4 regions of the Streptomyces sp. NPDC050658 genome follow, and region 4 is predicted to be linked to each of the others. Evidence: riboswitches for the same ligand, from Rfam matches in the RefSeq annotation. Region 4 holds a riboswitch; each other region holds the start of a gene.

Region 1 (7,793 bases), on a different contig from region 4:
CGGGCCCGGTGGACCAGGCCCGGCTGCGCGCCGCCGCGCAGGCCCTCCTGGACCGGCACTCCGTGCTGCGCGCCGCCTACGCGCCGGGCCCCGACGGCGAACTCCTCCAACTCGTGGTCGACGGCGTCGAGCTGCCCTGGCAGCACTTCGACCTGAGCGCTCTCGCCGAGGCGATGCGGGAATCGGCGTACGAGCAGTTCCTGGCGAGCGACCTCAAGGCGCACTTCGACCCGGCGGCGCCGCCGATGCTGCGCATGGCCCTGCTCACCCTGGCCGCGGACCGGCACGACCTGGTCCTGACGGCCCATCACGCCAATGTCGACGGCTGGTGCCTGCCGCTGCTCATCCAGGACCTGCTGCGGCTCTACGCCGACGAGGGCGACGCCTCGGCGCTGCCCCCGGCCCGCAGCTACCGCGCGTACCTGGAGTGGCTGGCCGAGCAGGACGGGCAGGAGTCGGCCCGCGCCTGGGCGCGGGAGCTCGCGGGCCTCGACGGGCCGACCCTGGTCGCCCCGCACGCGACCCCCGGCTCCGGCGACGTGGACGTCGACTGGACCGGCATCCCGCTGCCCGCCGAAGCGGCCCGCGCGCTGCCGCGCCGCGCCGCCGAAGTGGGCGTCACCCTGAACACGCTGGTGCAGGGGGCCTGGGCCGTCGTACTGAACCGTCTGACGGGGCGCCAAGATGTGGTGCTCGCCGCCGCGGTGGCCGGACGGCCCGCCGCGCTGCCGGGCGCGGAGTCGATCGTCGGCACGTTCATCAACACCGTTCCGGTACGCGTCCCCTACGCCCCCGACGACACCCTCGCCCAGCTCCTGACCACCCTTCAGGAGCGGCAGGGCGCACTGCTCGGCCACCATCACCACGGGCTGGCCGAAGTGCTGCGGGCCACCGGACTTCCCGCCCTGTTCGACAGCCTCATCGGCTTCGAGTCGTTCCCCCTCGACCGCGAGGGCATCGCGGAGGCCAGCGAGGCGGCCGGCATCGCCGTGACCGGCATCGGCCTGTTCACCCTGAGCCAGTATCCGGTGACGGTCTTCGTCTACCCCGACGGGGACCGGCTGCGCCTCAACCTCCAGTACCAGCGGGACCTGTTCAGCCGTGCGCAGGCCGAGGAGATGGCCGCCCTGTACGGGCAGGTGCTCGCGGACATCGCGGCGGACCCGCAGGCCCGGCTGCGTGACGTGGCGGCGCTGCCGGTCGCCGAGGAGATCGAGGAGGCCGACCCCGCTGACCACTTCGGGGCCGCGCTCGGCGACGTCACCGAACCCACCCTGACGTTCGGCCTCCAGGGCAGCACCGGCGACGGCCGCCACCGGGAACCCGCGCCGAGCCGCCCGCTGGACGCCGCCCTCGGCGCCCGCGTCCGTGCCTGCGCGCAGCAGCTGGGAGTCGGCACGGACGCCCTGTTCCACGCGGGCCTCGCGCTGGTCGTGGCGGCGTGCAGCGGGCGGGACGACGTGGTCTTCGGCACCGTCGTCACCGGCCGCGGCGAGTCCCCGGGCGCCCCCGCAACCGTCGTCAACACCCTTCCCGTACGCGTCGACTTGAGCGAGGCCGCCCCGGCCGACCTGGTGCCCGCCCTGGACGGGACGCTGCGCGACCTGGCACGGCTCGCTCAGACCCCGCCCGCCGTCGCCCACGGATTCAGCGCGGTGCCGCCCGAGACCCCGCTGTTCAACACCGTCCTCGACTACCGGGGCCCGGAGGCCACCGGCCGCGCCGACGCCGGCGGGCACCCCGTCGTCCTGACGGTCGACGACCTCGGGAACGCCTTCGCCCTCAGGCTCGCCCTCGACGCGGGCAACGGCCCGGCCCCGGACGCCGAACTCGTCGTCGGCTACCTGGAGACCGCCCTCACCCGCCTCGTCGACGCCCTCACCACCGAAGGCGCGCAGCGGCGCCCCGTCCTGGAGCTGTCCGTCCTGAGTGACGCGGTACGCCACCGCATCCTCACGGAGTTCAACGACGTGCCCCCGGCGGAGCCGGTGACGCGATGCCTGCACCAGTGGTTCGAGGAGGTGGCCGCAGGGTCGCCGGACGCGGTGGCCGTGGAGTTCGAGGACCGCCGCCTCACCTACCGCGAACTCAACCACCAGGCCAACCAGTTGGCGCGGCACCTGCGCGGGCTCGGCGTGGGCCCGGACGTACCGGTCGCGCTCTGCCTGCCGCGCAGCGAGCGGATGCCGGTCGCCGTGCTCGCGGTCCTGAAGGCGGGCGGCGCCTATGTGCCGCTCGACCCGGCGTCCCCGGCCGACCGCCTGGCCCACGCCCTGGACGACAGCGCGCCGCGCGTCCTGGTGACCGACGGGGAACTGCCGCAAGGACTCGCCGTCACGTCGATTCCCGTGGTCGACGTCCGCAGGGACGCCGACCGGTGGGAGACCCTCGACGCCGACGACCTGTCCGTGCCGGAGCTGACGCCGTCCGCCATGGCGTACGTCATCTACACGTCGGGCTCGACCGGGGTGCCCAAGGGCGTCATGGTCGAGCACCGCCAAGTGGTCCGCCTGCTGACCTCGACCGACGACTGGTTCCGCTTCGGCGCGTGGGACGTCTGGACGCTGTTCCACTCGTTCGCCTTCGACTTCTCGGTGTGGGAGATCTGGGGCGCGCTGCTGCACGGCGGCCGACTCGTCGTCGTACCGCAGATGGTCACGCGCAGCCCGCAGGACTTCTACCGGCTGCTGTGCGCTTCGGGCGTGACCGTCCTGAACCAGACGCCGACCGCGTTCCGGCAGCTCGTCACCGCCCAGGGCGAGAACCCCGAGCCGCACGCCCTGCGCGTGGTGGTGTTCGGCGGCGAGGCCCTGGAAGTCGCCTCGCTGGGGCCCTGGCTGCGGCGCGCGGTGAACAAGGACACCCGCCTGGTGAACATGTACGGCATCACCGAGACGACCGTCCACGTCACCTACCACCCGCTGACGGCCGCCGACACCGGGCGCACCGTGAGCCCCATCGGGCGGCCCATCCCCGACCTGCGCACCTACGTCCTTGACGCGCACGCCCGCCCCGCGCCCATCGGCGTCACGGGCGAGCTGTACGTCGGCGGCGCCGGCGTGGCCCGCGGCTATCTGAACCGGCCCGAGCTGACCGCCGAGCGCTTCCTCGACGACCCGTTCTGCGGGGAGCCCGGCGCCCGGATGTACCGGTCGGGAGACCTGGCCCGCCGACTGCCCGACGGCTCCCTGGAGTACCTGGGCCGCAACGACGACCAGGTGAAGATCCGCGGATTCCGCATCGAACTGGGCGAGATCGAGGCCCGGCTCGCCGAACACCCCGCCGTCCAGGACGCCCGCGTCCTGGTGCGCGCCCACGAGGACGGCCGGGACCAGCGCCTCGTCGCCTATCTCGTCCCGGCGGCGGACACCGCGCCCGCCGTGCGCGAACTGCTCCGCCTGGAGCGCACCGACCCGGAGGCGCACGCACGGACGTACGAACTGCCCAACGGCCTGACGGTGTTCCAGCAGAACAAGAGCGAGACCGACTTCCTCTACGACGAGATCTTCACGCACCTCGAATATCTGCGGAACGGCATCACCATCGAGGACGGCGACACCATCGTCGACGTGGGCGCCAACATCGGCCTGTTCACCCTGTTCGCGGGCAGCCGCTGCCCGGACACCCGGATCTACGCCTTCGAGCCGATCCCGCCGGTGTTCGACTCGCTGCGCCGCAACGTGGCGCTGCACGGCATCAACGCCAAGGTGTACGACTGCGGTCTGGCGGCCCGGGCGAAGGAGGAGACGTTCACCTTCTACCGCCACAACACCGTCATCTCCTCCAGCGTGACCACCGCCGAGCAGGCCCATGACCTGGTCCGCTCCTATCTGCGCAACCAGGAGTCGCTGGCCGAGGGAGGTCCGGAGGCGGCCGCCGCCGACGAACTCGTCGACGAGGTCGTCGACGCCCGCCTCGACAGCGAGGAGTTCGTCTGCCGGCTGCGCACCCTCTCGGAGATCGTCGCGGAGGAGTCGATCGACCGGATCGACCTGCTGAAGATCGACGTGGAGAACGCCGAGTACGAGGTGCTCAAGGGCATCCACGCCCGCGACTGGCCGAAGATCCGCCAGCTCGTCGTCGAACTCCACGACGTCGACGGCCAGTTGGACAAGGTCGTCACCCTGCTCGAGGCCCTCGGCTACGACCTCGTCTGCGAACAGGACAACCGGCTGCTGCGCAACACGACGCTCTACAACATCTACGCCCGCCGCCCCGACGCGACGGACGCGACGGACGCGCCCAGGACCCCCGCGCCCGTCGGCGCACCGGAGCGCTGGTCGGGCCGCGCCGCGCTGCTCACCGACGTACAGAACAGGCTGCGCGCGGCGCTGCCCGAGTACATGCTGCCCGCCGCGCACGTCCTGCTCGAAGAGCTGCCGCTCACCCAGAACGGCAAGCTCGACCAGCGGGCGCTGCCCGAACCGGCGGTCCAGGGCAAGGCCTATGTCGCGCCGCGCACCCCGGAGGAGGAGAAGCTGTGCGAGCTGATCGCCGAGGTGCTCCGCATCGAACGGGTCGGCCTGGACGACAACTTCTTCGAACTGGGCGGCGACTCACTCCTCGCGACCCGGCTCACCAGCAGGATCGGCAAGACGCTCGGGGTGACCGTGCTCATCCGCGCGGTGTACGAGGCCCCGGACATCGCGGAACTCGCCCTCGTGGTGAAGAACGCGCCGGCCGCGAACCAGCCGAAGCTGCGCAGGGTCGACAGGAGCGCCCGCTGACGAGGAGGCGAGGGCTCAGCCCCGGCGCCTGCCGAGGAAGCGGCGGACCAGCGGCGGGGCGGCGGCGCCCACCACGAGAGCGGCCAGCGGAACGGCGACGTCCAGCCAGGGCGTACGGATCGGCCGGTACACGGCGGCGCCGTCCCTGATCTCGATGAAGCCGCGCGGCCGGGCCCGGACGCCCCCGGCCGCGCCGTCCTCGCCGCTCGCGGCGCCCTCGGCGGCCGCGCCCTTGCTCCCGATGCCGCCGCCGACCCCGAAGCCGACCTCGGCGACCGGGATGACGGTGACGCCGTCGGTGGTGACGGGCTCGCCGTAGACGACCTTCACCGACGCCTGGTCGCCGAGTTTCTCCGTGAGCCGCTGCAGCGGGGTGACGGAGGCGTGGGCGGCGGCCACGTCCACCGGCGGGGTGGTCTTGGCCGGAACGTCCGGGGCGGTCATCGGGTGCCTCCTGGGGGCGATATGTACGACGCGGCCTCACGATAGGCCGTATAGGCTGACCGACGCAGCTGGTTCGCCCTGCCCGCCAGGCAGGCGCGTCGCAAGAGGGAACCCGGTGGGAATCCGGGACTGCCCCGCAGCGGTGAGCGGGAACGACCGCCGTCATACGCACTGGACCCGAGCGGGTCCGGGAAGCGACGGCCAGTAGGTGCCTCGTCCTCCTCCGAGAGGCCTGGCGTGCCCGCGAGTCCGAAGACCTGCCACTGCCCGTGCGCGACGGAGCGCACGGAATCTCGGTGACCTCGAGGGCGGGTCGGCGGCAGCGGCGGGCACCCCTGGAGGGGGCCGCCCCCTTCGCCATCCTTCGCGCCATCGCCGGTTCCGGGAACCCAGGACGAGTACTCGCGAAGGAGAGTTCCGTGACCGCCACACCCACGGCCCGCACCGCCGGCGCCACCGTCTACGGCTACCCCCGGCAAGGCGCCGACCGGGAGCTGAAGAAGGCCGTCGAGGGCTACTGGAAGGGCCGCGTCGACGCCGCGGCCCTGCGCCTGACCGCCGCCGAACTGCGCCGCGCCAACTGGCGCAGGCTCGCCCACGCCGGTGTCGACGAGGTGCCGACCGGCGACTTCTCGTACTACGACCACGTCCTCGACACCAGCGTCATGGTCGGCGCCGTCCCGGACCGCCACCGCGCCGCGGTCGAGGCCGACGCCCTCGACGGATACTTCGCCATGGCGCGCGGCACACAGGACGTGGCGCCGCTGGAGATGACCAAGTGGTTCGACACCAACTACCATTACCTCGTCCCCGAGTTGGGGCCCGACACCGTCTTCGCCACGGACTCCCGCAAGCAGGTCACCGAACTGCGCGAGGCGCTCGGCCTCGGACTGAAGGCGCGCCCCGTCCTGGTCGGCCCCGTCACCTATCTGCTGCTCGCCAAGCCTGCCCCCGGCGTCGCCCCCGACTTCGAGCCGCTGACGCTGCTCGACCGGCTCCTTCCCGTGTACGCCGAAGTCCTCGCCGACCTGCGGGCGGCGGGCGCCGACTGGGTCCAGCTGGACGAACCCGCCCTGGTCCAGGACCGCACCCCCGCCGAACTGAACGCCACCGCCCGCGCCTACCGCGAACTCGGCGCCCTCACCGACCGGCCCCGGCTCCTCGCCGCCTCCTACTTCGACCGGCTCGGCGAGGCCCTGCCCGTCCTCGCCAAGGCACCCGTCGACGGACTCGCGATCGACTTCACCGGACCCGCCGCCGCCAACCTCGACGACCTCGCCGCCGTCGGCGGCCTGCCCGGCAAGCGACTGGTCGCCGGAGTCGTCGACGGCCGCAACGTCTGGATCAACGACCTGGAGCAGTCCCTGGCGACCCTGGGCACCCTGCTCGGACTGGCCGACCGGGTCGACGTGGCCGCCTCCTGCTCCCTGCTGCACGTCCCGCTGGACGCCGCGGCCGAGAAGGGCCTCGACCCGCAGCTCGCCCGCTGGCTCGCCTTCGCCCGGCAGAAGAGCACCGAGATCGCCACCCTCGCCCGCGGACTGACCGAGGGCACCGACGCCATCGCCGCCCAACTCGCCGCCAACCGCGCCGACCTGGCGTCCCGCGCCGGCTCCTCGCTCACCCACGACCCGGCGGTGCGCGCCCGCGCCGCCGCCGTCACCGCAGCGGACACCCGCCGCTCCCAGCCGTACGCCCAGCGCACCGCCGCCCAGCGCGAACGGCTCCGCCTGCCGCTCCTGCCCACCACCTCCATCGGCTCCTTCCCGCAGACCGGCGAACTGCGCACCGCCCGCGCCGACCTGCGCGCCGGACGCATCGGCACGGCCGCCTACGAGGAGCGCATCGAGGCCGAGATCCGCGAGGTCGTCGCCTTCCAGGAGAAGACCGGCATCGACGTCCTGGTGCACGGCGAACCCGAACGCAACGACATGGTCCAGTACTTCGCCGAACAGCTCACCGGCTATCTCGCCACCCAGCACGGCTGGGTCCAGTCCTACGGCACCCGCTACGTCCGCCCGCCGATCCTGGCCGGTGACATCTCCCGCCCCGAGCCGATGACCGCCCGCTGGACCGCGTACGCCCAGTCGCTCACCCAGAAGCCGGTCAAGGGCATGCTCACCGGCCCGGTCACCATGCTCGCCTGGTCCTTCGTCCGCGACGACCAGCCGCTCGCCGACACCGCACGCCAGGTCGCCCTCGCCCTGCGCGACGAGGTCAACGACCTTGAGGCGGCCGGGAGTCCGGTGATCCAGGTGGACGAGCCCGCGCTGCGCGAGACCCTGCCGCTGCGCGCCGCCGACCACGCCGCGTACCTCGGCTGGGCCACCGAGTCCTTCCGGCTCAGCACCTGTGGCGTCCGTCCCGACACCCAGATCCACACCCACATGTGCTACGCCGAGTTCGGCGACATCCTCGCCGCCATCGACGACCTCGACGCCGACGTCATCAGCCTGGAGGCGGCCCGCTCGCACATGCGGGTCGCCGACGAGCTCGCCGCGGCCGGCTATCCCCGGGAGGTCGGGCCCGGCGTCTACGACATCCACTCGCCGCGCGTGCCCGACGCCGACGAGGCGACTGCCTTGCTCCGCAAGGGACTTGAGGCGATTCCCGCCGAGCGGC
Region 2 (7,793 bases), 480 kb from region 4:
TTCAGCAACGAGGTGAAGCGCCAGACGGGGCGGCGCCCCGTGATCTACACGACGACGAAGTGGTGGAACGACTGCACGGGCGGCAGCCGCGCCTTCGCGTCGAACCACGCGCTGTGGCTCGCACGCTGGTCGTCGTCGGCCGGGTCGATGCCCAAGGGCTGGTCGTACTGGACGTTCTGGCAGTACGACAACAGCGGCAGCCTGCCGGGTGATCAGAATCTCTTCAACGGCTCGAAGAGCCAGCTGAAGCGGTTCGCCCGCGGCTAGCCCAAGGGCCCCTGGAAGCCCAGATTCCGGGCCTCGCGCCGCCCCTCCGGACGATCTCCGTCGGCATCCCGGCGGAAGCGGAGTGGCGGCGCCTCAGATCGGGTCACCGCACCGCCCGGCCCAGTTCACTTTCCGTTCACCCAGGTTGCCTACGTTCCACTTGCCACTGACGTCCAACAGAAGCCCGGGTAAATGGAACACATCACGCTTCTCCTCGGGATCGTGATCGTTACCGCTCTCGTGTTCGATTTCACGAACGGTTTCCACGACACAGCCAACGCGATGGCGACCACCATCTCGACCGGCGCCCTCAAGCCCAAGACGGCGGTGGCCATGTCCGCCGTGCTGAACCTCGTCGGAGCGTTCCTCTCCGTCGAAGTCGCCAAGACGATCTCTGGCGGCATCGTCAACGAGGACGGACTGAAGACAGAGGTCATATTCGCGGCCCTGGTCGGCGCGATCCTCTGGAATCTGCTGACCTGGCTGGTGGGCCTGCCCTCCAGCTCCTCCCACGCCCTCTTCGGCGGCCTCATCGGCGCCGCGGTCATGTCGATGGGCTGGTCGTCGATCAACGGCGGCACCGTCGTCACCAAGATCCTCATCCCGGCGCTCGCCGCGCCGCTCGTGGCCGGTCTGGCCGCGATGCTGGCCACGCGCCTGACGTACCGCATCGGCCGCAACACCGAGACCAAGGCCACCGCCAAGGGCTACCGCGTCGGCCAGATCGCCTCCGCGGGCCTCGTCTCGCTGGCCCACGGCACGAACGACGCGCAGAAGACCATGGGCATCATCACGCTCGCCCTGGTCACCGGCGGCGTCCTGAACCCCGGCGCCAACCCCCCGATGTGGGTCATCGTCTCGGCCGGCGTGGCCATCGCGCTCGGCACCTACCTCGGCGGCTGGCGCATCATCCGCACCATGGGCAAGGGCCTCACCGACCTCCAGCCGCAGCAGGGCTTCGCCGCCCAGACCAGCGCCGCGACGGTCATCCTGGCCTCCTCGCACCTGGGCTTCTCGCTCTCCACCACCCAGTCCTGCTCCGGCGCCGTGATGGGCGCGGGCCTCGGCCGCAAGGGCGGCGTGGTCCGCTGGTCCACCGCGACCCGGATGTTCGTCGCCTGGGGTCTGACCCTGCCGGCCGCCGGTCTGGTCGGCGCGGGCGCCGAGTTCCTGACCAAGCAGGGCCCCTGGGGCATCGCGGTGACCGCCGCGTTCCTGGTCGGCGGCTCGGCCGTCATCTGGGCGCTCTCCCGGCGCAACGCCGTCGACCACACGAACGTCGCGGACGACGAGATCGGCGGTGCGTCCGACGCGGAGCCCGCGGGCGTCGTGACCACCGCGATCGCCGCCGTGACGCCGCCGCCCACCGGCGCGGCCGCCGCGACCGGCGACGACGACCACGTCAAGGCCACCATCCCGGCCCCGACCGGCACCGTGGCGGACCCCGCCCCGGCCGCCACGGTGTAAGGACAGATCAGCATGGACATCGACTGGGCAGCTCTCGGCTCCGTCTTCGGAGTCAGCCTCGGCGTGACGGTCGCGCTGGTGGGCCTGTTCACCCTCGGCATCGTCGGCCTCTCCAAGCACGAGGCCGCGACCTCCGGAGCGGCGACCTCCGGCGGCAACACCGCGGCGGCGCGGGCGGGCGCATACGTGTGCTTCGCGCTCTGCGCGGCAGCGGTGGCGTACGGGATCTATCTGATCGTCGCCTGACGGCACAGCCGGTTCTCCGAAAGCCGGGTGGGACGCACCTCATGGGTGCGTCCCACCCGGCTTTTCACGCGAAAGAGCGGATGCGATGCGGCGAAACGACATATGGCATACTGGCAGGAAGCTGTCTGCTAGCGTCGGCTGCACATATAGCACTTTGCCATATGCCATGGAAACGAGCAGTCACGTCGACAGCGAGGAGCCACCATGCCGAGGGACAGGGAAGTCGATCCGAGCCTGAATCGCCGCAGGCTCCGGATCGCACTCCGCAAGGCCCGTGAGAATTCGATGCAGTCGCAGGGCCAGGCGGCCCACGCCCTGGACTGGTCACTTTCCAAGATCATGAGGATCGAGCAGGGAACGGTCAGCCTGTCCGTCACCGATCTGCGCGCGCTGCTCCAGCAGTACGAGGTGTCGGACGCCACGCTCTCCGCGGAGCTGGAAGAGGCGGCTCGCGGGTCCAAGGGAGCCAGCTGGTGGGCCCAGTACAACGACGTGATCGGCCCGCAGTTCAGCCAGTACCTGGGGTACGAGAGCGCCGCCGCGTCCTTTCGCACGTACAACCCGATCATCGTTCCCGGCCTGCTGCAGACGGACGAATACGCGATGGCGCTCCTCGCCCCGCGCGTCAACGAGCAGAAGGCCCGGCGGATCGTAGATCTGCGGACGGCCCGCCAGGATCGCGCCCTGGAGGGCGCGGAGCCGCCGTACACGTTCTTCGTCGTCGACGAGGCGGCCCTGCACCGGCAGGTCGGCGGGCCGCGTGTGCAGCGTGCCCAGTTGCAGCACCTGGTCTCCCTGGCGGACCGTCCGAAGGTCTCCCTCCAGGTGCTGCCGTTCACGGCGGGCGCCCACTACTCCACCCTGAGCAGCTTCATCCTGCTCGGCTTCCTGGACGACGAGGATCTGCTGTACCTGGAGGCCCAGGGGAACCAGTCGATCCGCGACGACCACGAGCTGATCGTGCGTCACCAGGAGTGCTTCGAGTCCCTCCGCGAGATCGCGTACGGCGGGGACAAGGCGATCGACCTGATCAACGAGATCAGGGACGGCATCGACAGCAGCTGATCTGCCGGGCCCGAGGAGCCCGGCGGGAGCGAGGAGGCCGCATATGCCAGCCGCGTTGCGAGAGTGGTGGCGGGGGGTCTTCGCGGCCATCCGGCAGACGCCGTGGCGGAACAGCGGGGACGACGGGGCGCACGGTGCGGGTGCGCCTGCCACGGACCCCTCCGCCGGGGCCACCGCTCCCCGGCGGGCACCGGCCGAGGACCCCTCCTACAACCGGCTCGTGCTCGAAGGGATGGGCGACCCGCTGGGTGCCGTGGTGATGGACATGCTGGACCACAACCGCACCGACGACCAGGCCCGGCTCTTCCGCACCAAGATCCGCAACTGCACCGGCTGCATACTCGTCCTGCTGCTCGCGCTCGCCGGAATGCTCGCCCTGCTCAGCGCCCTCGACCTGACGGCGTTCTGGCTGGTCTTCTCGGTGATCGGCGGGGTCATGACCCCCGTGGTGGCGCTGAGCCGTCAGCTGGCCAGGCTGATCACCGAGACCGGGACGAACCCGCCGACGCTCAGCGACGACCGCCGGGCCGTGGTGCCCGCGCAGCGACCCGATCCGCCTGCCGACGATCGTTCCTGAGCTCGGCGGAACCCCACCAGAGCCCCGCTGACACCGCGGTCACGGAGGCCGCGACACCCCAGGTGGCCAGGCGCGCGGCCGTGCCCTCGACGAGCAGCGCGACCAGCGCGCCCACCAGGGCCGCCGTCGCACCGAGCAGCGCGCAGACCACCACGGCCAGGACGACCGCCGAAGCCTTCCGCTTCCCCCCGTGTCCCCCGCTCACCAGGTGGCGTACTTCGGCGAGATGATGCTCAGTCATCCTTCCCCCCTCACTGTCCCCCTGTGCCGATCACTGCGTTCAGGAACGCTCGCCAGCGCTCAGCAGAGAAGACGACGCGTGGTCCCGACGGGTTCTGCGAATCACGGACAATCACCGCCTCTCGTACGAAGGCGACTTCGACGCAGTCTCCGTCGTGCCCGCTGTGGCTGCTCCTGCGCCACGACCGTCCGGCCCCGTTCTCGTTGCACACGCCGACCTCCCCCTACCGGAGAGCACGTCGCCGCACCATAGTGCCGTGGCCTCGGCCGGCCCAGCGGACCGCCGACAATCACCACAGAACGTCACGACCCGGACCCAAGCACGCTCGGAGCGCTCTCCGGATGTCGTGTTCCAGTCTAGGAAAGTTCAATTTCCGGGCCTAGGGAGATTCCGGCCCCATGTGGGTCTCCGCACACTCTCCCGTCCCAGGTCAACGGCAAGTTGACGGGCGTTGCGCGGCGTGGTGGACTGCCGGAGCCATTACGGCGGCAGCAGAGGAAACCGGTGTGAATCCGGTGCGGTCCCGCCACTGTCACCGGGGAGCGGACTCCCCGGGAGCCAGGAACTCTCGCCGCCGCGTCACGTCGAACCAGGGCGCGGACACCCTGAGTGAGGACATATCGCCATGCGCGGCCGCCCGTTGCCGGTTCCGTCTCTGACGTCGGGGTCCTTCCCCGGCAGCACGACCGGCTGACGCCATGAGTGCCGATCGCGACTTCGCGTACGGCGCCGCCGCCGGACTTCTCGGAGACCTTCTCCTCGGCGATCCTCGCCGCGGGCATCCGGTCGCCGCGTTCGGCCGTGCCGCGGGTGCCGTCGAGCGGGTGCTGTGGCGTGACCACCGCGGGTGGGGCGCGCTGCACACCGCCGTGTGTGCCGGGGGTGCCGCGGGCGCCGCCGCGCTCGCCTCTTGTCTTGTACGCCGTTCCCGTGCCGGATCCGTCGCGCTGACCGCCGCCGCGACCTGGACCGTGGTCGGCGGCACCTCCCTCGGCCGTGAGGCGCGGGCGATCGGCGGGGCGCTCGCCGCGGGGGACGTCGAGCTGGCCCGGGAGCGGCTGCCGCATCTGTGCGGGCGGGATCCGCAGGCGCTCGACGCCGACGGGATCGCGCGGGCCGTGGTCGAGTCCGTCGCCGAGAACACCTCTGACGCCGTGGTCGGGGCGCTGGTGTGGGGGGCGTTGGCGGGGGTTCCGGGGCTTGTCGGGTTCCGGGCCGTGAACACGCTGGACGCGATGGTGGGGCACAAGTCCGCGAAGTACCGGCGGTACGGGTGGGCTTCCGCTCGGCTCGACGATGTTCTGGGGTGGCCCGGGGCCCGGCTCACCGCCGCCCTCGCGGCAGCCGCCGGGGATTCGCCGCGGGGCGCGCTGCGGGCTTGGCGGGATGACGCCGGTCGGCATCCGAGTCCCAACGCGGGGCCCGTGGAAGCGGCCTTCGCGGGGGCGTTGGGCGTACGGCTCGGCGGAACTCTCTCGTACGGGGGTCGAGTGGAGCACCGCCCTGTTCTGAACGGGGGTGGGCGCCCTGTGGCCGTGGCCGACATCGAGCGTGCGGTAAAGCTGTCCCGGCGGGTTGGGGTGCTGGCGCTTGGAGTTGCCATTGCCGCACGGCTGAGCCGGAACCCGGCGACTGGGGCTGTGCCCACCCTTCCCCAAGCTCTCGGCTCCGCTCGACCAGGGGAGGCCCCACTCGCCCTGCGGAACGCCTGCCCACAGCCGAAGCAGCTTAGATCTAGGAGAACCTCATGAGTGGTGGGCTGCTTGTTGCCGGGACCACCTCCGATGCCGGGAAGAGTGTTGTCACCGCCGGGATCTGTCGGTGGCTGGCGCGTAAAGGCGTGTCCGTCGCGCCCTTCAAGGCGCAGAACATGTCGCTCAACTCCTTCGTCACCCGCGAGGGCGCCGAGATCGGGCGGGCGCAGGCCATGCAGGCGCAGGCCGCCCGCGTCGAGCCGAGCGCGCTGATGAATCCCGTGCTGCTCAAGCCGGGCAGCGACCGCAGCAGTCAGGTCGTGCTCATGGGGAAGCCCGTGGGCGAGATGACCGCGCGCGGGTTCTTCGGGGGGTCTGGGGGGTCGTCCCCCGGGGAAAGGCTGCACGGGGGGCGCCGGGCGGCGCTGCTCGACACCGTCGTGGGATGCCTGGAGGAACTTCGGGGCAGCTATGACGCCGTGATCTGCGAAGGCGCGGGCAGTCCCGCCGAGATCAATCTGCGGCGTACCGACATCGTGAACATGGGGATCGCGCGGGCCGCCCGCTTTCCCGTGCTCGTCGTCGGGGACATCGACCGGGGCGGCGTCTTCGCGTCCTTCTTCGGTACGACCGCCCTGCTGAGCCCCGAGGACCAGGAGCTGGTCGCCGGGTATCTCGTCAACAAGTTCCGGGGCGACGTCTCGCTGCTCGAACCGGGGCTCGACATGCTGCACGGGCTCACCGGGCGGCGCACGTTCGGTGTGCTGCCCTTCCAGCACGGGCTCGGCATCGACGAGGAGGACGGGCTCCGGGTGTCCCTGCGGGGCGCCGTGCGGGAGTCCGTCGTCGCGCCGCCGGTCGGCGAGGACGTGCTGCGGGTCGCCGTCTGTGCCGTACCGCTGATGTCCAACTTCACGGACGTGGACGCGCTCGCCGCCGAGCCGGGTGTCGTCGTGCGGTTCGTGGACCGGGCCGAGGAACTCGTCGACGCGGACCTCGTCGTCGTACCGGGCACGCGCGGGACCGTGCGCGCCCTGGAGTGGCTGCGGGAGCGCGGGCTCGCGGACGCCGTCGCGCGGCGCGCGGCCGAGGGGCGGCCGGTGCTCGGGATCTGCGGCGGCTTCCAGGTGCTCGGCGAGCGCATCGAGGACGACGTGGAGTCGCGGGCCGGGGCCGTGGACGGGCTCGGACTGCTGCCCGTGCGGGTGCGGTTCGCCCGCGAGAAGACCCTGGCGCGGCCCGTCGGCGAGGCGCTCGGTGAGCCCGTCGAGGGGTACGAGATCCATCACGGGGTCGCCGAAGTCCTGGGCGGGGAAGCCTTCTTGGACGGCTGCCGGGTCGGCGAGGTGTGGGGCACGCACTGGCACGGCTCGCTGGAGAGCGACGCGTTCCGGCGCCGCTTCCTCGCCGAGGTCGCCCGCGCCGCGGGGCGCCGCTTCGTGCCCGCGCCCGACACCAGCTTCGGCACCCTGCGCGAGGAGCAGCTCGATCTGCTCGGCGACCTGATCGAAGAGCACGCGGACACCGACGCGCTGCTCGGCCTGATCGAGACCGGCGCACCGGCCGGTCTCCCCTTCATCGCACCGGGGGCACCCCGATGACCGTCCTGGAGGCCTTGTGAGTACCCCCTATCCGTTCACCGCGCTCGTCGGCCAGGACGATCTGCGGCTCGCGCTGCTGCTCAACGCCGTGTCGCCCGCCGTCGGCGGTGTTCTCGTACGAGGCGAGAAGGGCACCGCCAAGTCCACTGCCGTGCGGGCCCTTTCGGCGCTGCTCCCGCAGGTGCCGGTGGTCGCGGGCTGCCGCTTCTCCTGCGATCCGGGCGCCGCCGATCCGGCCTGCCCCGACGGTCCGCACGAGGCCGGCGGGGACTCCGTGCGCGACGCGCGGATGGTCGAACTGCCCGTCGGCGCCTCCGAGGACCGCCTGGTCGGGGCCCTGGACATCGAGCGGGCGCTCGCCGAGGGCGTGAAGGCGTTCGAGCCGGGACTGCTCGCCGACGCGCACCGCGGCATCCTCTACGTCGACGAAGTCAACCTGCTGCACGACCACTTGGTGGACCTGCTGCTGGACGCCGCCGCCATGGGCGCCTCGTACGTCGAGCGCGAGGGCGTGTCCGTGCGGCACGCCGCGCGCTTCCTGCTCGTCGGCACCATGAACCCCGAAGAGGGCGAACTGCGGCCGCAGTTGCTCGACCGGTTCGGGCTCACCGTCGAGGTGGCCGCGTCGCGCGAGA
Region 3 (7,793 bases), 870 kb from region 4:
CAGGTGATTGGTCGGCTCGTCCAGGACGACCACGGCCGGATCCTGCACCAACGCCCTTGCCACCAGGGCGCGTTGCCGCTCGCCGCCGGAGAGACGGGCGAACGTGCGGTGGGCGAGGCCGTCCGCGCCGACCCGGCGCAGCGCCGCGTCGACCAGTCGATCGTCCCGCGCCGTGTCCGCCTCCCAGAAGCGCTTGTGCGGGGAGCGGCCCATCGCGACGATCTGCCGGACGGTGAGCTCGAATCCGCCCTGGCCGTCCTGCGGGACCGTGGCGATCTTGCGGGCCCGTTCCTTCGCCGACCGGCCCGCCAGGTCGTCGCCGTCCAGGAGGACGCGGCCGCCGGTGGGCGCGAGGGTGCCGTACACGCAGCGCAGCAGGGTCGTCTTGCCGCTGCCGTTGGGGCCGACGATGCCGATGGTCTCGCCATCGGCGGCGTGCAGGGTGACGTCGTCGACGAGGAGGCGGCCGCCCGGCCCCGGTACCCGGTAGGAGAGGTTCTCCGTACGCAGGACGGTCATATGACGGCCTCCCCGCTCCGGCTCCCGCGCAGCAGCCACAGGAAGAACGGGCCGCCGGTCAGCGCCGTGAGCACCCCCACCGGGATGTCCTGCGGTGCGGCGACCGTGCGTGCCGCGAGGTCCGCCGCCACCAGGAACACCGCGCCCATCAGCGCCGCCACCGGAAGCAGCGCGCGATGCGCGGCGCCGACCAGCATCCGGGCGGCGTGCGGCACCATCAGGCCGACGAAGCCGATCGCTCCGCTGTACGCGACGAGTACGCCGGTCAGCAGCGACGCCAGGACGAAGACGGCCGCCCGGAACCGGGCCGTGTCCAGGCCGAGCACCGTGGCGCCCTCCTCGCCGACGAGGAGCAGGTCCAGCGGGCGGGCCAGGGCGACGAGCAGCGCCGTGCCGACGAGCAGTACGCCCGCGGGCAGCGCCAGCATGTCCCAGCGGGCGCTGCCGAGCCCGCCGAGCGTCCAGTACAGGACTTCCTTGAGGTGGTCCGCGCTGTCCGCGGTGACCAGGATCAGGCTGGTCAGGGCGGAGAGGATGTACGAGACGGCGACTCCGGCGAGGATCAGCCGGCCGGTGGCGAAGTTTCCCCCCGCGCGGGCCAGGGCGTAGACGAGGGCCAGGGAGAACAGGGCCCCGGCGAAGGCTGCCGCCGGGATCGTGACGGTGGTGGCGAGGCCCGCGCCCAGGCCGAAGGCGCTGCCGAGGACGATCACCACCACGGCCCCGGCCGAGGCGCCGGAGGAGACACCCAGGAGGAAGGGGTCCGCCAGGGGGTTTCGCACCAGCGCCTGGAGGACCGTGCCTATGACGGCCAGGCCCGCGCCGACGACCGCGCCGAGCAGGACTCTGGGGAGTCTCACGTCCAGGACGATCGTGCGGAACGGGGAGGGGTCGGCTCCGCCGCCGAGGATCTCCAGGACGTCGGCCACGGGGATACGGACCGAGCCCAGGGCCAGTCCGGCGGTCGCCGCCGCCGCGAGGGCCAGGAGGAGCCCGGCGACGACCGCCCCGAAAGAGAACCTCACAGCTGGTCCGCCAGCTTCTTCACCGCCGCCGGTGCCCGCACCCCCGTCACCGCGTCCGACAGGGGCAGCACCGCGAAGCGCTTGTGCCTGATGGCGGGGACGTCCGCCAGGACCGGGTCGTCCAGAAGGCGGCGCTTCTTCTGGGCCACGGTCGTGCCGCCGTAGTCGAGGATCACGATCAGTTCCGGCCTGCGGTCGACGACCGACTCCCAGGAGGCGTCGCCGAAGGACCTGTCCAGGTCCTCGAAGACGTTGCGGCCGCCCGCACGCTTGATGATGTCGTTGCCGATCCCCCGGCCGCCCAGGGTGAACGCCGACTTGTCCCCGCTGTCGTACACGAAGACCGGGACGGGGTCGCGGTCCTTCGACCTGCCTTCCGTCGCGGCCAGTTCGCGCTTCGCCGCGCTCACCCACCGGTCCGCCCGCTCCCGCACCCCGAACGTGCTGCCGACCTCCCGCACCTCGCGGTACACGTCGTCCATCGACACCGGCCGCTTCGCGCAGCCCTCCACGTTGAGGCGGCTGTCGATGCCGGACTTGGCGAGTGCGGTGCGGCTGCGGCCCTCGCCCGCCTGGAAGGCGCTCGCGTAACCGCCGTAGACATAGTCGGGGTTCGCGGCCAGGAGCTTCTCGTAGGAGGGGTACTCCTTGGCGACGACCGGGATGTCCCCGTACGCCTTCGCGTACTTCGGGAGGACCTTGTCGTCCAGATAGGCCGTGCCCGCCATGCGGTCGGCGAGGCCCAGCTCCAGCATCACTTCCGTGGCGTGCTGGTTCATCGTCACGGCGCGCTTCGGGGGTGCGTCGTACGTCGTCTTCACGCCGCAGTTGGTGACGGTGTACGGGAATCCCGCGGCCTTCGGGCCCGCTCCGGAGCCGTCCTTCCCGGAGTCCGCGGACGACGAGCACGCGGCGAGCGGGACCAGCAGGGCCGCGGCGGTGAGCGCGCGCAGGCGGTGGGACATGGGCATGGACATGGGTATGGGCATGACCGGGCTTGCCTCCTCCAAGGGATTCCGCGTCCCTTGTATCCGTGGGAGAAGGCGGCAGGTCAGTTCCTGACTGACCCGCCCGGGGAGGGCGGGGTCACAGTGGCGGGACCGCGCCGGATTCGCACCGGCTTCCTGGGTCCTGCCGCCTCAAAGGTGAGGCTCAGTATGCCTGGACGACCTTCACCTCTTCTTCGGTGACCTCGCCCTCGACGATCCGGTACGAGCGGAACTGGAACTCGCCGGCGCCGTCGGTGTCCGCCGTGGAGACCAGGACGTAGTGCGCGCCGGGTTCGTTCGCATACGTGATGTCGGTGCGCGAGGGGTAGGCCTCGGTCGCCGTGTGCGAGTGGTAGACGATCACCGGCTCCTCGTCGCGGTCGTCCATCTCGCGGTAGAGCTTGAGCAGGTCGGTCGAGTCGAACTCGTAGAACGTGGGCGAGCGGGCCGCGTTCAGCATCGGGATGAACCGCTCGGGGCGTCCGCTGCCCGCGGGACCCGCGACCACGCCGCAGGCCTCGTCGGGGTGGTCCTGGCGCGCGTGCGCGACGATCTGGTCGTGGAGGGCCTGGGTCAGGGTCAGCATGGGAGCCAGGATAAGCAGAGGGGCCCACCCGTACCGAGGAGTGGTACGGGTGGGCCCACATGCTGGGACCGGGCCGCAGTCCGGCCCGCATCAGGCGAGCGTCAGGACTTGATCGCGTCCTGCGGCGCGGACTCGCCGCCGCCCGTCGCCTGACCGTTGCGCCTGTTCATGACCAGGTAGCCGACGCCCAGGATCAGCGCCCAGACCGGGGCCGCGTAGAGCGAGATGCGGGCGTCCTTGTCGATGCCCATCATCACGATCACCATGCCGATGAAGAGCAGCGCGAACCAGCTGGTGAACGGAGCTCCCGGCGCCCGGAAGGTCGACTTCGGCAGCTCGCCGCGGTCCGACTTGCGGCGGTACTTGATCTGGCAGACCAGGATCATGATCCAGGCCCACATGCCGGAGATGGTCGCGAAGGAGACGACGTAGTTGAACGCCTCGCCCGGCCACTGGTAGTTGATCCACACGCCGACGAGCATCAGCGCGGCGGAGAAGGTGGTGCCGACCAGCGGCAGGCCGTTCTTCGTGAGCTTGGTGAAGAACTGCGGGCCCTGGCCGTTCAGCGCCAGGTCGCGCAGCATGCGGCCGGTGGAGTACATGCCGGAGTTGCAGGACGAGAGCGCGGCCGTCAGGACGACGAAGTTGACGATCGCGGCGCCGACGCCGAGGCCCATCTTGTCGAAGGCGGCGACGAACGGGGAGACGCCCGGCACGAAGCTCGTCCACGGCACGACCGACAGGATCATGATCAGCGCGCCGACGTAGAAGACGGCGATGCGCCACGGCACGGTGTTGATGGCCTTGGGCAGGACGGTCTTCGGGTCCTTGGACTCGCCCGCGGTGACGCCGACCAGCTCGACGGCGAGGAAGGCGAACATCACGATCTGCAGCGTCATCAGCGTGGAGCCGATGCCGTTCGGGAAGAAGCCGCCCTGGTCCCACAGGTGGGTCACGGAGGCGGTGTCACCGGCGTCGGAGAAGCCGATGGTGAGGATGCCGGCGCAGATGAGGATCATGCCGATGATCGCGGTGACCTTGACCATCGAGAACCAGAACTCGAGCTCGCCGAAGAGCTTCACGGAGATCAGGTTGGCGCCGTACAGGATGACCGTGAAGATCAGCGCGTACGCCCATTGCGGAATGGAGTCATGTGTCCAGAACTGCATGTACTGGGCGGCCGCCGTGACTTCCGTGATGCCGGTGACGACCCAGAAGAGCCAGTACGTCCAGCCGGTCACGTAGCCGAAGAAGGGGCCGATGAACTCGCGCGCGTACTCCGAGAAGGAGCCCGACACCGCGCGGTACATGAGCAGCTCGCCCAGGGCGCGCATGATGAAGAAGATGACGAGGCCGGCGATGGCGTACGCCAGGATGAGGCTCGGACCGGCCTTGTGAATGGCCTTGCCCGCGCCGAGGAACAGGCCGGTGCCGATGGCACCGCCGATCGCGATCATCTGGATCTGCCGGGCTCCGAGCCCGCGCTGATAGCCCTCGCCGGACGTGCCGTCCGAACCGGCCTTTACGGCCTCATTGCCGTCGTGATGCTCTTCGACCTGCACTGAGGTCATGGTGACGCCTTTCTCCACGCTGATCCGTGCCCGCAGTCTGCGTATGGCCACGGATCAGGTCCTGATCCCCCCGGATATGGATGGAGTGCTACCGGCGGTCTGCCGGTCCGAGCGCCCTCGGCGACATGGGTGGCGTCACCGAGTGGTCGTGAAGATTTATCACGGCCGTGACAGTGATCGACTGAGCGGCGTGTGGCGCACACCACTGGAAGAAGCGGACAAAATTCCCTTGGTGTGGCATACGCGGGCATTGAAGTGACGCGATCGTTATCCGGATTTGAGGATCCGCTGAGCGAACACCTGTTAAAAGGTGCCGACTACATCGATTTCCGGCCGCGCGGTGCCGTCCTCGTCACACCGCCGACCGCACCGCCGACCGCACCGCCGACCGCACCGCCGGTCACACCAGCAACGTGCTGACCAGCGTTTCCTGCAGACCACCCAGCCACAAATAGGCCATCACCATCGGTTTGCGCGGATCGGAGTCCGGCAGCTGATAGAGGAGGTCCGTGTCCTCCTCGTCGGTGACCTCGAGGCGAGCGCCGATCGCGAGCCGCAGGTCGTTGAGGGCGCCGAGCCAGTGCCGGGACTCCTCCGCGGACAGCTTCAGGACGGCCCCGCCGTCGCCCGCCGCCGTCATGGAGTCCAGGGAACGGATCACGGCCAGGGCGTCGTCGCGCTTCTTGGCCCGCAGGTCGTTCTCGGTGAAGCGCCTGAACTCCGCGGAGTACGCCCGCAGTTCGTCGCCGTCGTCCTTCTCGCTGCCCGGACCGCCGTATGCGTCGGGAAGCAGCCGCTGCAGCACCGGATCGGTCGGCGGCTCGCTGGGGCCCTCCGCGAACAGCTCGGCGAGCGGGTCGTCGGAGGCGTCCTCGGCCGGGCCCGGACCGATCAGCTCCAGGAGCTGGACGGCGAGGGAACGGATGATCGAGATCTCGACCTCGTCGAGCGCGACGGCGGCGCCGCCCCCGGGGATCGCTTCGAATTGTCCTGGCATCAGATGCGTCGCTGCTTCCGGTCCACTGCTGCTGTCGGCCTGCTGTCTGCGGTCCTGCTGGGGAGGACCGCTACTTGCGGTCCTGCTGGAGGGTGGCCCACAGCCCGTATCCGTGCATGGCCTGCACGTCGCGCTCCATCTCCTCGCGCGTGCCGGTGGACACGACGGCCCGGCCCTTGTGGTGCACATCCATCATCAGCTTCGTGGCCTTGTCCTTCGAGTACCCGAAGTACGTCTGGAACACGTACGTCACGTAGCTCATCAGGTTGACCGGGTCGTTGTGCACGAGCGTGATCCAGGGGACGTCCGGTTCGGGGACGGCGAACGTCTCTTCGTCCGATTCCGGGCGTGTGATCTCTGCGGGAGCCGTACTCACTTGACCCATGCTGCCACCCGTAGGGGGGCCTCGCACAAATGGGCCCAGGAAATCGTCAGAGTGACGAGATGCGGGGTAGCATCCCTCATATGAACACAGCGGACCTTGGGCTGCCGGTGGATGTTCCGTCGACGGCGCTCTTCACCGACCACTACGAGCTGACGATGCTGCAGGCCGCGCTGAAGGCCGGCACCGCCGACCGGCGCTCCGTCTTCGAGGTCTTCACCCGCAGACTGCCCGAGGGGCGGCGCTATGGAGTGGTGGCCGGAACCGGCCGGGTCCTGGACGCCGTGGAGAACTTCCGCTTCGACGCGGACGTCATCGGCTTCCTGCGCGAGCGGCGCGTCGTCGACGAGGAGACCCTGCAGTGGCTCGCCTCGTACCGCTTCCGCGGTGACATCTGGGGCTACCCGGAGGGCGAGGTCTACTTCCCCGGCTCGCCGGTGCTGCGCGTCGAGGGCTCCTTCGCCGAGTGCGTGCTCCTGGAGACGGTGATCCTCTCCATCCTCAACCACGACTCGGCGATCGCGGCCGCCGCCTCCCGGATGGCCTCGGCCGCCGGTGAGCGCCCGCTGATCGAGATGGGCGCACGGCGTACGCACGAGCTGGCCGCCGTCGCCGCCTCGCGTGCCGCGTACGTCGGAGGCTTCACCACCACATCCGACCTGGCGGCCGGCTTCCGCTACGACATCCCCACGGTCGGCACGTCCGCGCACGCCTTCACCCTGCTGCACGACAACGAACGCGACGCCTTCGAGGCCCAGGTCGCCTCGCTCGGCCCCGGCACGACGCTGCTCGTCGACACGTACGACGTGACCGAGGCCGTCCGCACGGCCGTCGAGGTCGCCGGGCCCGATCTTGGCGCGGTCCGCATCGACTCGGGCGACCTGCTCCTGGTCGCGCACCGGGTGCGTCAGCAGCTGGACGAGCTGGGCGCCACGAAGACCAAGATCGTGGTCACCTCCGACCTCGACGAGTACGCCATCGCCTCGCTCGCCGCGGCGCCGGTGGACGCGTACGGCGTGGGCACCCAGCTGGTCACCGGGTCCGGGCACCCGACCTGCTCGATGGTCTACAAACTGGTGGCCCGCGCGCACTCCGCGGACCCCAAGGCCCCACTGGAGCCGGTGGCCAAGAAGTCGTCGGGCGGCAAGACGTCGATCGGCGGCCGCAAGTGGGCCGCGCGGCGGCCCGACGAGCACGGGGTCGCCGAGGCCGAGGTGATCGGCACCGGACCGGTGCCGGTGGAGCTCGCCGACCACCAGCTCCTCGTCGAGCTGGTCAAGGGCGGCGAGGTGGTGGCCCGCGAGCCGCTGGACGCGGTCCGCGACCGGCACGCGGCGGCCCGCGCCCGCCTTCCGCTCTCGGCCACGCAGCTGTCGAAGGGCGAGGCGGTCATTCCCACGGAGTACGTCTGACCGCCGCGGAGTACGTTCGGCGCCTCGTACGCCGGGGCAGCCGAACGCCCCCTCCCGCAACGGAACGGAAGTCTCTACGCTCGGTTCATCCGGCCGAGTCCCCGCACCTACCAGCCAGCCCTGCCGACCGAAGGACACCCGATGCGCCGCGCTCTGATCGTCGTCGATGTGCAGAACGACTTCTGCGAGGGCGGCAGCCTCGCGGTCGCCGGGGGCGCCGACGTGGCCGCCGCCATCACCGAGCTGATCGGCCAGGCCCCGGCGGGCTACCGCCACGTGGTGGCCACCCGCGACCACCACATCGAGCCGGGC
Region 4 (7,793 bases):
ACATCTTCCTGGGCTGGATGACGGGCCCGCAGGGGCGGGCCTTCTACTGGCGCCAGCTGCGGGACATGAAGGGCTCGGCGGACGTGACGGCCATGAAGCCCTCGGAACTCACCTCCTACGCGGCCCTGTGCGGCACGGCCCTCGCCCGAGCACACGCCCGCTCCGGCGACCGGATCGCGATAGCGGCATACCTCGGCGGTTCCGACACGTTCGACCGCGCGATAACGGACTTCGCCCTCCGATACGCCCTCCAGAACGCGGAGGACCACGCGGCACTGGGGGAGGCGATTGCTTCGGGGGTGGTGGGGGCGGTGACGGGGGTGTAGGCGGGGCGGCCGGCTCTTCCGGGTGGGCGGGTTTCGGGAAGGGGCGGGGTTGGGGGAAGAATCCCCGCATGGCCAACACCGTCACCCTCTTCACCCTCGGCGGCACCATCTCCGCGCAAGGCGGCGGGAGTTCACCCAGGCTCACCGGGCGGCAGCTGCTCGCGGGAATCGCGGACGTGGACGTCGAGGTCCACGACTTCCGGCGGCTGTCCAGCTCCTCCCTCACCATCGAGGACATCGCCGCCCTCGGCGCACACGTGGACGAGGCGACGGCCAAGGGCCACGGCGTGGTCGTCGTCCAGGGCACCGACACCCTGGAGGAGACCGCCTTCCTGCTCGACCTCATCTGTACGCCCCGCCCCACCACCCCCATCACCGTCACGGGAGCCATGCGCCGCCCCGACCTCCCCGGCGCCGACGGCCCCGCCAACCTCGCCGCGGCCATCGCCGTGGCCGCGACGCCGGACTGCGCGGGCCTCGGTGTGCTCGCCGTCATCGCCGACGAGATCCACGCCGCACGCCACGTACGCAAGACGCACACCACGTCGCCGTCGGCCTTCGCCTCCCCGGGCGCCGGCCCGCTCGGCAGGGTCGTCGAGGGAACACCCCGCATCCACCTCGCCCCGACACGCCCCACCGTCGGCCGCCCCCTCCGCCTGCGCGACCCGGAGGTCAGGGTCGCGCTGCTCACGCTCTCCATGGGCGACCGGGGCGAACTCCTCGAAGCGGTGGACGCCTGCTTCGGCGGCCTCGTCGTCGCCGCGTTCGGCGCGGGCCACGTACCCGACTGGCTGGTCGAACCGCTCGCCGGGCTGGCCGCACGGATCCCGGTGGTCCTCGCCTCCCGCACCGGCGCGGGCCCCCTTCTCAGCCACACCTACAAGGGCCCCGGCTCCGAGCACGACATGCTGGAGCGGGGCCTGATCCCGGCGGGCCCGCTGGACGCCCCCAAGGCCCGGCTCCTGCTGCACGCCCTGCTCGCGGACGGCGCCGACCACCGCCAAGTGGCCGACGCCTTCGCCGAGTCGACCCGCTGAACGGGTCCGCGCAAGAGCCGCCCTCAGCCGATCTGATCCGGGGTGACCGTCAGCCACCGCTTGTCGGCGGTCACCTTCTGGCCCAGCTCCCGCTGCCGCTCCGCGTTCTTCCGCTTCATCTCGTCCAGCTGCTTCATGTACGCGTCCTTGCGGTTGACCCAGACCCGCGCCCCGCCGTGCGCCACGTCGGCGGAGTGGAACAGCATGGGCCCGTCGCTCGCCGGGGTGTCGCCCGCCACCAGGACGGGCTTGCGCCACTCGTCGATGTACGTGCTGATCGCCGCCGGCTTGCCCTGGAACCAGGTCAGCGGCGCCCACAGGTTCGGCGTCAGCTCACGCCCCGCCAGCTTCTTCGGGTCGAAGCGGCCCTCCGCGATCTCCTTGCGGGAGCTGGTGACGTCCCCGGTCCTGCGGTCCTTGAGCTGCAGGCCCACACCGATGACGTTCTCGGGCTTCACGTCGTACCCGTACTTGGGGTCCGCGAGGACCATTCGCACCAGGTCCTCGCTGGCCGCGCTGACCACGTACACCTCGATGCCGTGCGCGCGCAGCGTCTTGTAGAGCTCCTGCATGCCGGTGAAGAACTCGGGCGCCTCGACCTCGGTCTTCGTCAGCTTCCCGTCCTCGTAGTACTCGGCCGGGATCGGCTTGTCGTACGCGAGGAGGTCGTCGACGTACCCCTTGAGCTCCTTGAGCGTGAAACCGGAGAAGATCTGCGCGGCCCACGGATAGCAGACCTGGTCGTCGACCTCGCAGAGCCGGTTGTAGTAGCTGTACAGGCTCTCCTTGTGCTGCGCCGTGTCCTTGAAGGGGATGACCTTCAGCGACGGGTCCATCGACTTGCGGGTCAGCACCCCCTTCATCTCCAGGAACGGCAGCAGCGACTCCTCCAGGTCGTTGCGGTACGTCGTGTTGTCCGCGTCGAACACGGCGTACGCACCCTTGTGCTCGTTCTCGGCGATGACCTTGCCGAGCTTCGCCGCCACCGGCTTGGGCCAGTGCTTCAGCTCGCCGGCGGTCCGCGCGGAGGTCTCCGCCGCGGTGGCCTCCGCGCCCGGCCAGAGCGCCGTCCCCGCGAGTACGGCCGCGGTGAGCGCGCCCGCCGTGCCGAGCAGCGCGAGCTTGCCCTTGGTCGTCACTGCCGTCCTTGCTGCCATGTCTTGCCCCCTGAGAGCGGTCCGCGCCCCGTCCGGAGCGGCGGGTCATCGTACGGGGCCGGACCGTGGATTCCCATGATCGACATCACCGCGCGCGGCGGGCATGGAGCGGCCCCGCGCGGGGTAGCCGCACCGAACGTCCAGGACCCGCGCGCGGGCCGCGTCCATCGCATACTGGGACCCATGGAGACCGCCTCCGGGCAGAACGCGTCCCGCGAGTTCGTGCGGGCCGTCCCACGGCTCGACGGCATGGTCGTGTCCGCGGTCGGCTACCGCACCGCGGCCGAGCGGCCGGGCCTGCACCGAGGCGTACCGTCCCCGTATCTGACGCTGATCTTCTCCCTGGACGGCCCGGTCGTCGGCGGCGCCACCCCCGAGCAGGCGGGCGGCGCCGACGCCTGCCGCACGGACATCGTCCTCGGCGGACTGCACCAGAGCCCGGCGTACGTCGTCAGGCCCGAGCACGAGGCGGGCATCCAGCTCGCCGTCCATCCGCTCGCCGCCCGCGCCCTGTTCGGCGTCCCGGCGGCCGAACTCGGCGGCGACCTGATCACGTCCGGCGCGGAGGTGATGGGGCGGAGTGCCACCGAGGTCCGGGAGCGGCTGTGCGGGCAGGGCGGCTGGGAGGAGCGGTTCGCGGCGCTGTCCGGCTATCTGCGCCGGTGCGCGGCCTCCGACGACGGGGGATCCGTACGTCCCGAGGTCGCCGAGGCCTGGGCCTGGCTGGCCAGACACCGGGGCGCGGGCACGATCGGCGGTCTCTCCCGGCACGTCGCGCTCAGCGAGCGCCGACTGACCGCGCTGTTCCGCGCCGAGACGGGCGTGACCCCGAAGCAGGCGGCCCGCCTGATGCGCTTCCAGCGGGCCCGCACCGCGATCGTCCGCTCCGTCGCCGCGGGTGCCGCGCCCGATCTGGCGGGGGTCGCCGCCGACTGCGGCTACTACGACCACTCCCACCTCGTACGGGACTTCCGGCAGTACACCGGCACGAGCCCCACCGGCTGGGTGGCCGAAGAGTGCCGGAATATCCAAGCCGGGAGCCACGGCGGGGGCGAAGAGTAGGAGCCATGGACACCACTGAGAACGCCACTGAGAACACCACCGAGAACACCACTGAAGACCGGCAGCCCCGGTCCGCCTCCGCCGAGCGCTCTCCGGACGTCTGGCCGACGCTCCAGGCCCATGACGCACCCGCCCTGATCGACTTCCTCGTCGGCACCGTCGGCTTCCTGCGCACCGCCGTATACGAAGACGGCGACAAGGTGGCCCACGCCGAGCTCGACTGGCCCGAGGGCGGCGCGATCATGCTCGGTTCGTACGACGAGACGTCCCAGGACTGGTGCCTGAAGCCGGGCACCTTCGGGGCGTACGTCGTCACGGACCACGTCGACGACCTGTACCGGCGGCTCACCGACGCCGGAGTGAAGATCATCCGGGAGATCGAGGACCAGCCGTACGGCAGCCGGGAGTTCGCGATCGCCGATCCCGAGGGCAACAAGTGGTCCTTCGGGACCTACCGGGGTGCCCCGAGGCCCCAGAAGGCGCCCTGACCTCGCGTGGTAACTTGCGCAAGCCAGTCAACCCACACCAGGGCCAGGGAATCCGGTGCGAATCCGGAACTGACGCGCAGCGGTGAGGGGGAACGGGCGGGGCAACGGCCACTGGGCGTCCGCGGACGCCTGGGAAGGCGCCCCGTCCGGCCGATCCCCGAGTCCGAAGACCTGCTGGCACCTCCGTCCGCGCACCGGGCGGCGGAGGTGACGAAGCAGGCCAGGCTCCGCGTATGAGCCGTGAGACTCAAGGGATCGTGTGTCCTCCACAGCCCGTCAGGTACGTGTGTCCTCCACCGCCCGTCATGTGCGGATATCCGGCGTCCTGGCCGTTTGCCTCGCCCTCACCCTGACCGCCTGCGGCGGCGGCTCCTCCGCGACGTCGGACGGGAAGAAGGCCGCCGGCTATCCGCTGACGCTCACGTCCTGCGGCAAGAAGTCGGAGCTGAAGGCGCCGCCCCGGCGGGCCGTCTCCCTGGACCAGGGCTCCACGGAGATCCTGCTCTCCCTCGGCCTCGCGGACCGCATGGCCGGCACCGGCACCTGGACCGATCCGGTGCTCAAGGGTCTGGAGAAGGAGAACGCGAAGGTCGAGCGGCTCTCCGACCGTTATCCCTCCTTCGAGAAGGTCCTGGACAAGGAGCCGGACTTCGTGACCGCCTCCTTCCTCGCGACGGTCGGCAAGGGCGGCACCGCCGACCGCGCCAAGTTCGCCGAACTGGGCGTCCCCTCCTACGTCTCGCCCACCGACTGCGCGGGCAAGGACAACACCGGCGACGGCGACGGCAGCCGCGTCAAGGCGCTCACCATGGACACCGTCTACGGCGAAGTGCGCGACCTGGCGCGGGCGTTCGGGGTGGAGAAGCGCGGCGAGCGTCTGGTCGCCGACCTGAAGGCGCGGCTCGCCAAGGCCAAGAAGGGCATCGACGCCTCCGACGCGACGCTCCTCTACTGGTTCTCCGACTCCAAGGCCCCCTACATCGCGGGCTGCTGCGGCGCCCCCGGCATCATCACCCGCGAACTCGGCGCGAAGAACGTCTTCGACGACACCCGCGAGGAGTGGCCCCAGATCAACTGGGAGACCGTGGCCGACCGCGACCCCGACGTCCTGGTCATCGGCGACCTCACGCGCAAGGCGCAGAGCGCCGAGTCCGCGAAGAAGAAGATCGAGTTCCTGGAGTCCAACCCAGTCACCAAGAACCTGACCGCCGTGAAGAAGAAGCGGTACGTCCTGCTCAGCGGCCAGGCGATGAACCCCACGATCCGTACGGTGGACGGGGTGGAGCAAGTCGCGGACGCGCTGCGCGAGTTCGGGCTCGCGAAGTGAGGGCCGCCGCCGCGGGCGGCGGGGTGCTCGCCTGGGGAGCGGGTGTGGCGGCGCTCGTGCTCTCCGTGGCGGTCACCGTCACCATCGGCCCCGCCGACATCTCCGTACCGGACGTGTTCTCGGCCGTCATGGCGCACCTCGGCGGCGGAGAGACGGGTCTGACGCCGATCCGGGACGGCATCGTCTGGAACCTGCGGATGCCGCGCACGCTGCTCGCGGCGGTGTGCGGCGCGGGGCTCGCGGTGTGCGGGGCGGTCCTGCAGTCGCTGCTGCGCAATCCGCTGGCCGACCCGTTCGTGCTCGGCGTCTCCTCCGGGGCGTCCACGGGGGCGGTCGCGGTGGTCGTCCTGGGCGTCGGCGGGGGAGTCGTGTCGGTCTCCGCGGGGGCCTTCGCCGGGGCGCTGTGCTCGTTCGCCCTGGTGCTGCTGCTCAGCCACGCGCTGGGCGGGAGCGCCGACCGGGTCGTGCTCTCCGGGGTGGCGGCGATGCAGCTGTTCTCCGCGCTCACCTCGTTCGTGGTCCTCACGGCGTCCGACGCGGAGACGACGCGCGGGGTGCTGTTCTGGCTGCTCGGCTCGCTCAGCGGGGTGGGCTGGACCGACGTATGGATCGGCTCGGCGGTCCTCCTGGTGACGCTCGCCGTGTGCCTGACGCAGGCCCGCACCCTGGACGCGTTCGCGTTCGGCCAGGACGCGGCGGCCACCCTCGGCGTCCACGTGGCCCGCACCCGTCTCATCCTCCTCACCGCCACGGCCCTGCTCACGGCGGTCCTGGTCAGCAGCGCGGGCGCGATCGGCTTCGTGGGCCTGGCCCTGCCGCACGCGGCCCGCGCGGTGGTCGGACCGGGGCACGCCCGGCTGCTCCCGGTCACGGCGCTCGCGGGGGCGGTGCTCCTGGTCTGGGTGGACACACTGGCCCGTACGGTCCTGGACCCGCAGGAGGTGCCGGTGGGTGTCGTCACGTCCCTCATCGGGGTCCCGGCGTTCGTCCTCGTCCTCTACCGCACGCGGAAGGCGATGACATGAGGTCAGACGGCGAGGGCCTGCGGGCGGACCGGGTCAGTCTGCGGGCGGGCGGCCGGCTGATCGTCGACGGGGTGAGCATCGCTCCGCGGCCCGGCGCGACGGTGGGCCTGCTCGGCCCCAACGGCTCGGGCAAGTCCACCCTCCTGCGCCTGCTGTCCGGCGTCCTGTCCCCGGCGTCGGGCGTGGTCACCCTGGACGGCAGCCCGCTGCCGGAACTCGGCCGCAGGACCGTGGCGCGCAGACTGGCCGTGGTCGACCAACACGCCGACACACAGGTCGAACTGACGGTACGTGATGTCGTACGTCTGGGCCGTGTCCCGCACCGCAGGGCCTGGTCGGCGCCCGCCGCGCGGGACGACGAGGCGGTCTCCGATGCGCTGGCCCGCACCGGCCTCGCCGACCGCGCCGCCCAGTCCTGGCACACCCTCTCCGGCGGTGAACGCCAACGCGTCCAGATCGCCCGCGCCCTGGCCCAGGAACCCCGCGAACTCCTCCTGGACGAGCCCACCAACCACCTCGACATCCAGCACCAGCTGGACCTCCTCGCCCTGGTGACGGACCTGCCCGTGACCACGGTCGTCGCGCTGCACGACCTCAACCTGGCGGCGATGTTCTGCGACCACCTCCTCGTCCTGCACGAGGGCACCGCCCATGCGGCGGGCACCCCGGCGGAGGTGATCACCGAGGAGCTGATCGCGAAGGTGTACGGGGTACGGGCGGTGGTGACGCGGGAGCCGGACGGCGCGGGTCCGGACGCCCGGCCGTCGGTCCGCTTCCTGCGGGGCTGAGGTGGTCCGCTTTCCTGCGGGGCTGAGGGCATCGGGCATCGGGCATCGGGACCGGCCGTATCAGGAGCGAGGCGTCAGAAGTTGGAGATCACGCTCGTGATCACGTCATGGATCAGCTTCGGGTTCTTCGCGTCGTACGCCCGTCCGCCGGTCGCCGACGCGACCTCCTCCAGGACGGTCCTGCCACCGGCGTCCTTCTTGTCCGCCTTGTCTCCGTAGGCGATGGTGAACACCCGGATCTGCGGCTGCCCGCGATCACCGATCCGCTTCAGGAGGGCGGGCAGCGAGATGCTGTTGCCGTCCTCGTTGACGCCGTCCGTCAGCAGGACGACGGCGTTGATGGCCCCCGGGTCGTAGTCCTTCCGCAGCGTCCGCACCGCCGCGTCCAGGGTGTCGTACAGACCGGTCGCACCACCCGGTTCGAGCCCGGCGACGTTGTCGGCCAGCTTCTTCGAGCGGGTGCCGCCGGACAGCCGGCCGTCGAACGGGCCGACCGGCACCAGCTCCTTGTAGTCATGGCCGCCGCCCAGGACGTCGGAGTCCGAGAACTTCCAGAGGCCGACCCGGTCGCTCTTGTGGAACT

The links. Region 4 has a riboswitch for cobalamin ahead of ACIBKX_RS02580 (ABC transporter substrate-binding protein). Riboswitches for the same ligand answer to the same signal wherever they lie in the genome.
Region 1: it holds a riboswitch for cobalamin, as region 4 does, so the genes downstream of both, metE (5-methyltetrahydropteroyltriglutamate--homocysteine S-methyltransferase) here and ACIBKX_RS02580 (ABC transporter substrate-binding protein) in region 4, are expected to answer to the same signal.
Region 2: it holds a riboswitch for cobalamin, as region 4 does, so the genes downstream of both, ACIBKX_RS00375 (cobalamin biosynthesis protein) here and ACIBKX_RS02580 (ABC transporter substrate-binding protein) in region 4, are expected to answer to the same signal.
Region 3: it holds a riboswitch for cobalamin, as region 4 does, so the genes downstream of both, ACIBKX_RS06325 (ABC transporter substrate-binding protein) here and ACIBKX_RS02580 (ABC transporter substrate-binding protein) in region 4, are expected to answer to the same signal.

Annotation. Positions count from the first base shown of each region.
Region 1 covers NZ_JBITGM010000010.1:62,547-70,339, reverse strand. The annotation lists gene ACIBKX_RS30145 (amino acid adenylation domain-containing protein) at 1-4,727, shown strand, start outside; gene ACIBKX_RS30140 (spore germination protein GerW family protein) at 4,743-5,171, opposite strand; cobalamin riboswitch at 5,274-5,430, shown strand; gene metE (5-methyltetrahydropteroyltriglutamate--homocysteine S-methyltransferase) at 5,591-7,793, shown strand, end outside.
Region 2 covers NZ_JBITGM010000001.1:64,089-71,881, forward strand. The annotation lists gene ACIBKX_RS00340 (lysozyme) at 1-267, shown strand, start outside; gene ACIBKX_RS00345 (inorganic phosphate transporter) at 460-1,734, shown strand; gene ACIBKX_RS00350 (hypothetical protein) at 1,747-1,980, shown strand; gene ACIBKX_RS00355 (helix-turn-helix transcriptional regulator) at 2,185-3,045, shown strand; gene ACIBKX_RS00360 (hypothetical protein) at 3,089-3,622, shown strand; gene ACIBKX_RS00365 (hypothetical protein) at 3,555-3,863, opposite strand; gene ACIBKX_RS00370 (DUF397 domain-containing protein) at 3,874-4,074, opposite strand; cobalamin riboswitch at 4,319-4,454, shown strand; gene ACIBKX_RS00375 (cobalamin biosynthesis protein) at 4,562-5,614, shown strand; gene ACIBKX_RS00380 (cobyric acid synthase) at 5,611-7,158, shown strand; gene ACIBKX_RS00385 (putative cobaltochelatase) at 7,175-7,793, shown strand, end outside.
Region 3 covers NZ_JBITGM010000001.1:1,414,144-1,421,936, forward strand. The annotation lists gene ACIBKX_RS06315 (ABC transporter ATP-binding protein) at 1-519, opposite strand, end outside; gene ACIBKX_RS06320 (iron ABC transporter permease) at 516-1,544, opposite strand; gene ACIBKX_RS06325 (ABC transporter substrate-binding protein) at 1,541-2,509, opposite strand; cobalamin riboswitch at 2,576-2,733, opposite strand; gene ACIBKX_RS06330 (M67 family metallopeptidase) at 2,697-3,119, opposite strand; gene ACIBKX_RS06335 (amino acid permease) at 3,221-4,690, opposite strand; gene ACIBKX_RS06340 (DUF2017 domain-containing protein) at 5,091-5,687, opposite strand; gene clpS (ATP-dependent Clp protease adapter ClpS) at 5,758-6,072, opposite strand; gene ACIBKX_RS06350 (nicotinate phosphoribosyltransferase) at 6,153-7,481, shown strand; gene ACIBKX_RS06355 (isochorismatase family protein) at 7,623-7,793, shown strand, end outside.
Region 4 covers NZ_JBITGM010000001.1:546,936-554,728, reverse strand. The annotation lists gene ACIBKX_RS02605 (DUF2252 domain-containing protein) at 1-326, shown strand, start outside; gene ACIBKX_RS02600 (asparaginase) at 395-1,363, shown strand; gene ACIBKX_RS02595 (haloacid dehalogenase-like hydrolase) at 1,387-2,520, opposite strand; gene ACIBKX_RS02590 (helix-turn-helix domain-containing protein) at 2,596-3,582, shown strand; gene ACIBKX_RS02585 (VOC family protein) at 3,588-4,070, shown strand; cobalamin riboswitch at 4,078-4,264, shown strand; gene ACIBKX_RS02580 (ABC transporter substrate-binding protein) at 4,357-5,397, shown strand; gene ACIBKX_RS02575 (iron chelate uptake ABC transporter family permease subunit) at 5,394-6,422, shown strand; gene ACIBKX_RS02570 (ABC transporter ATP-binding protein) at 6,419-7,210, shown strand; gene ACIBKX_RS02565 (substrate-binding domain-containing protein) at 7,285-7,793, opposite strand, start outside.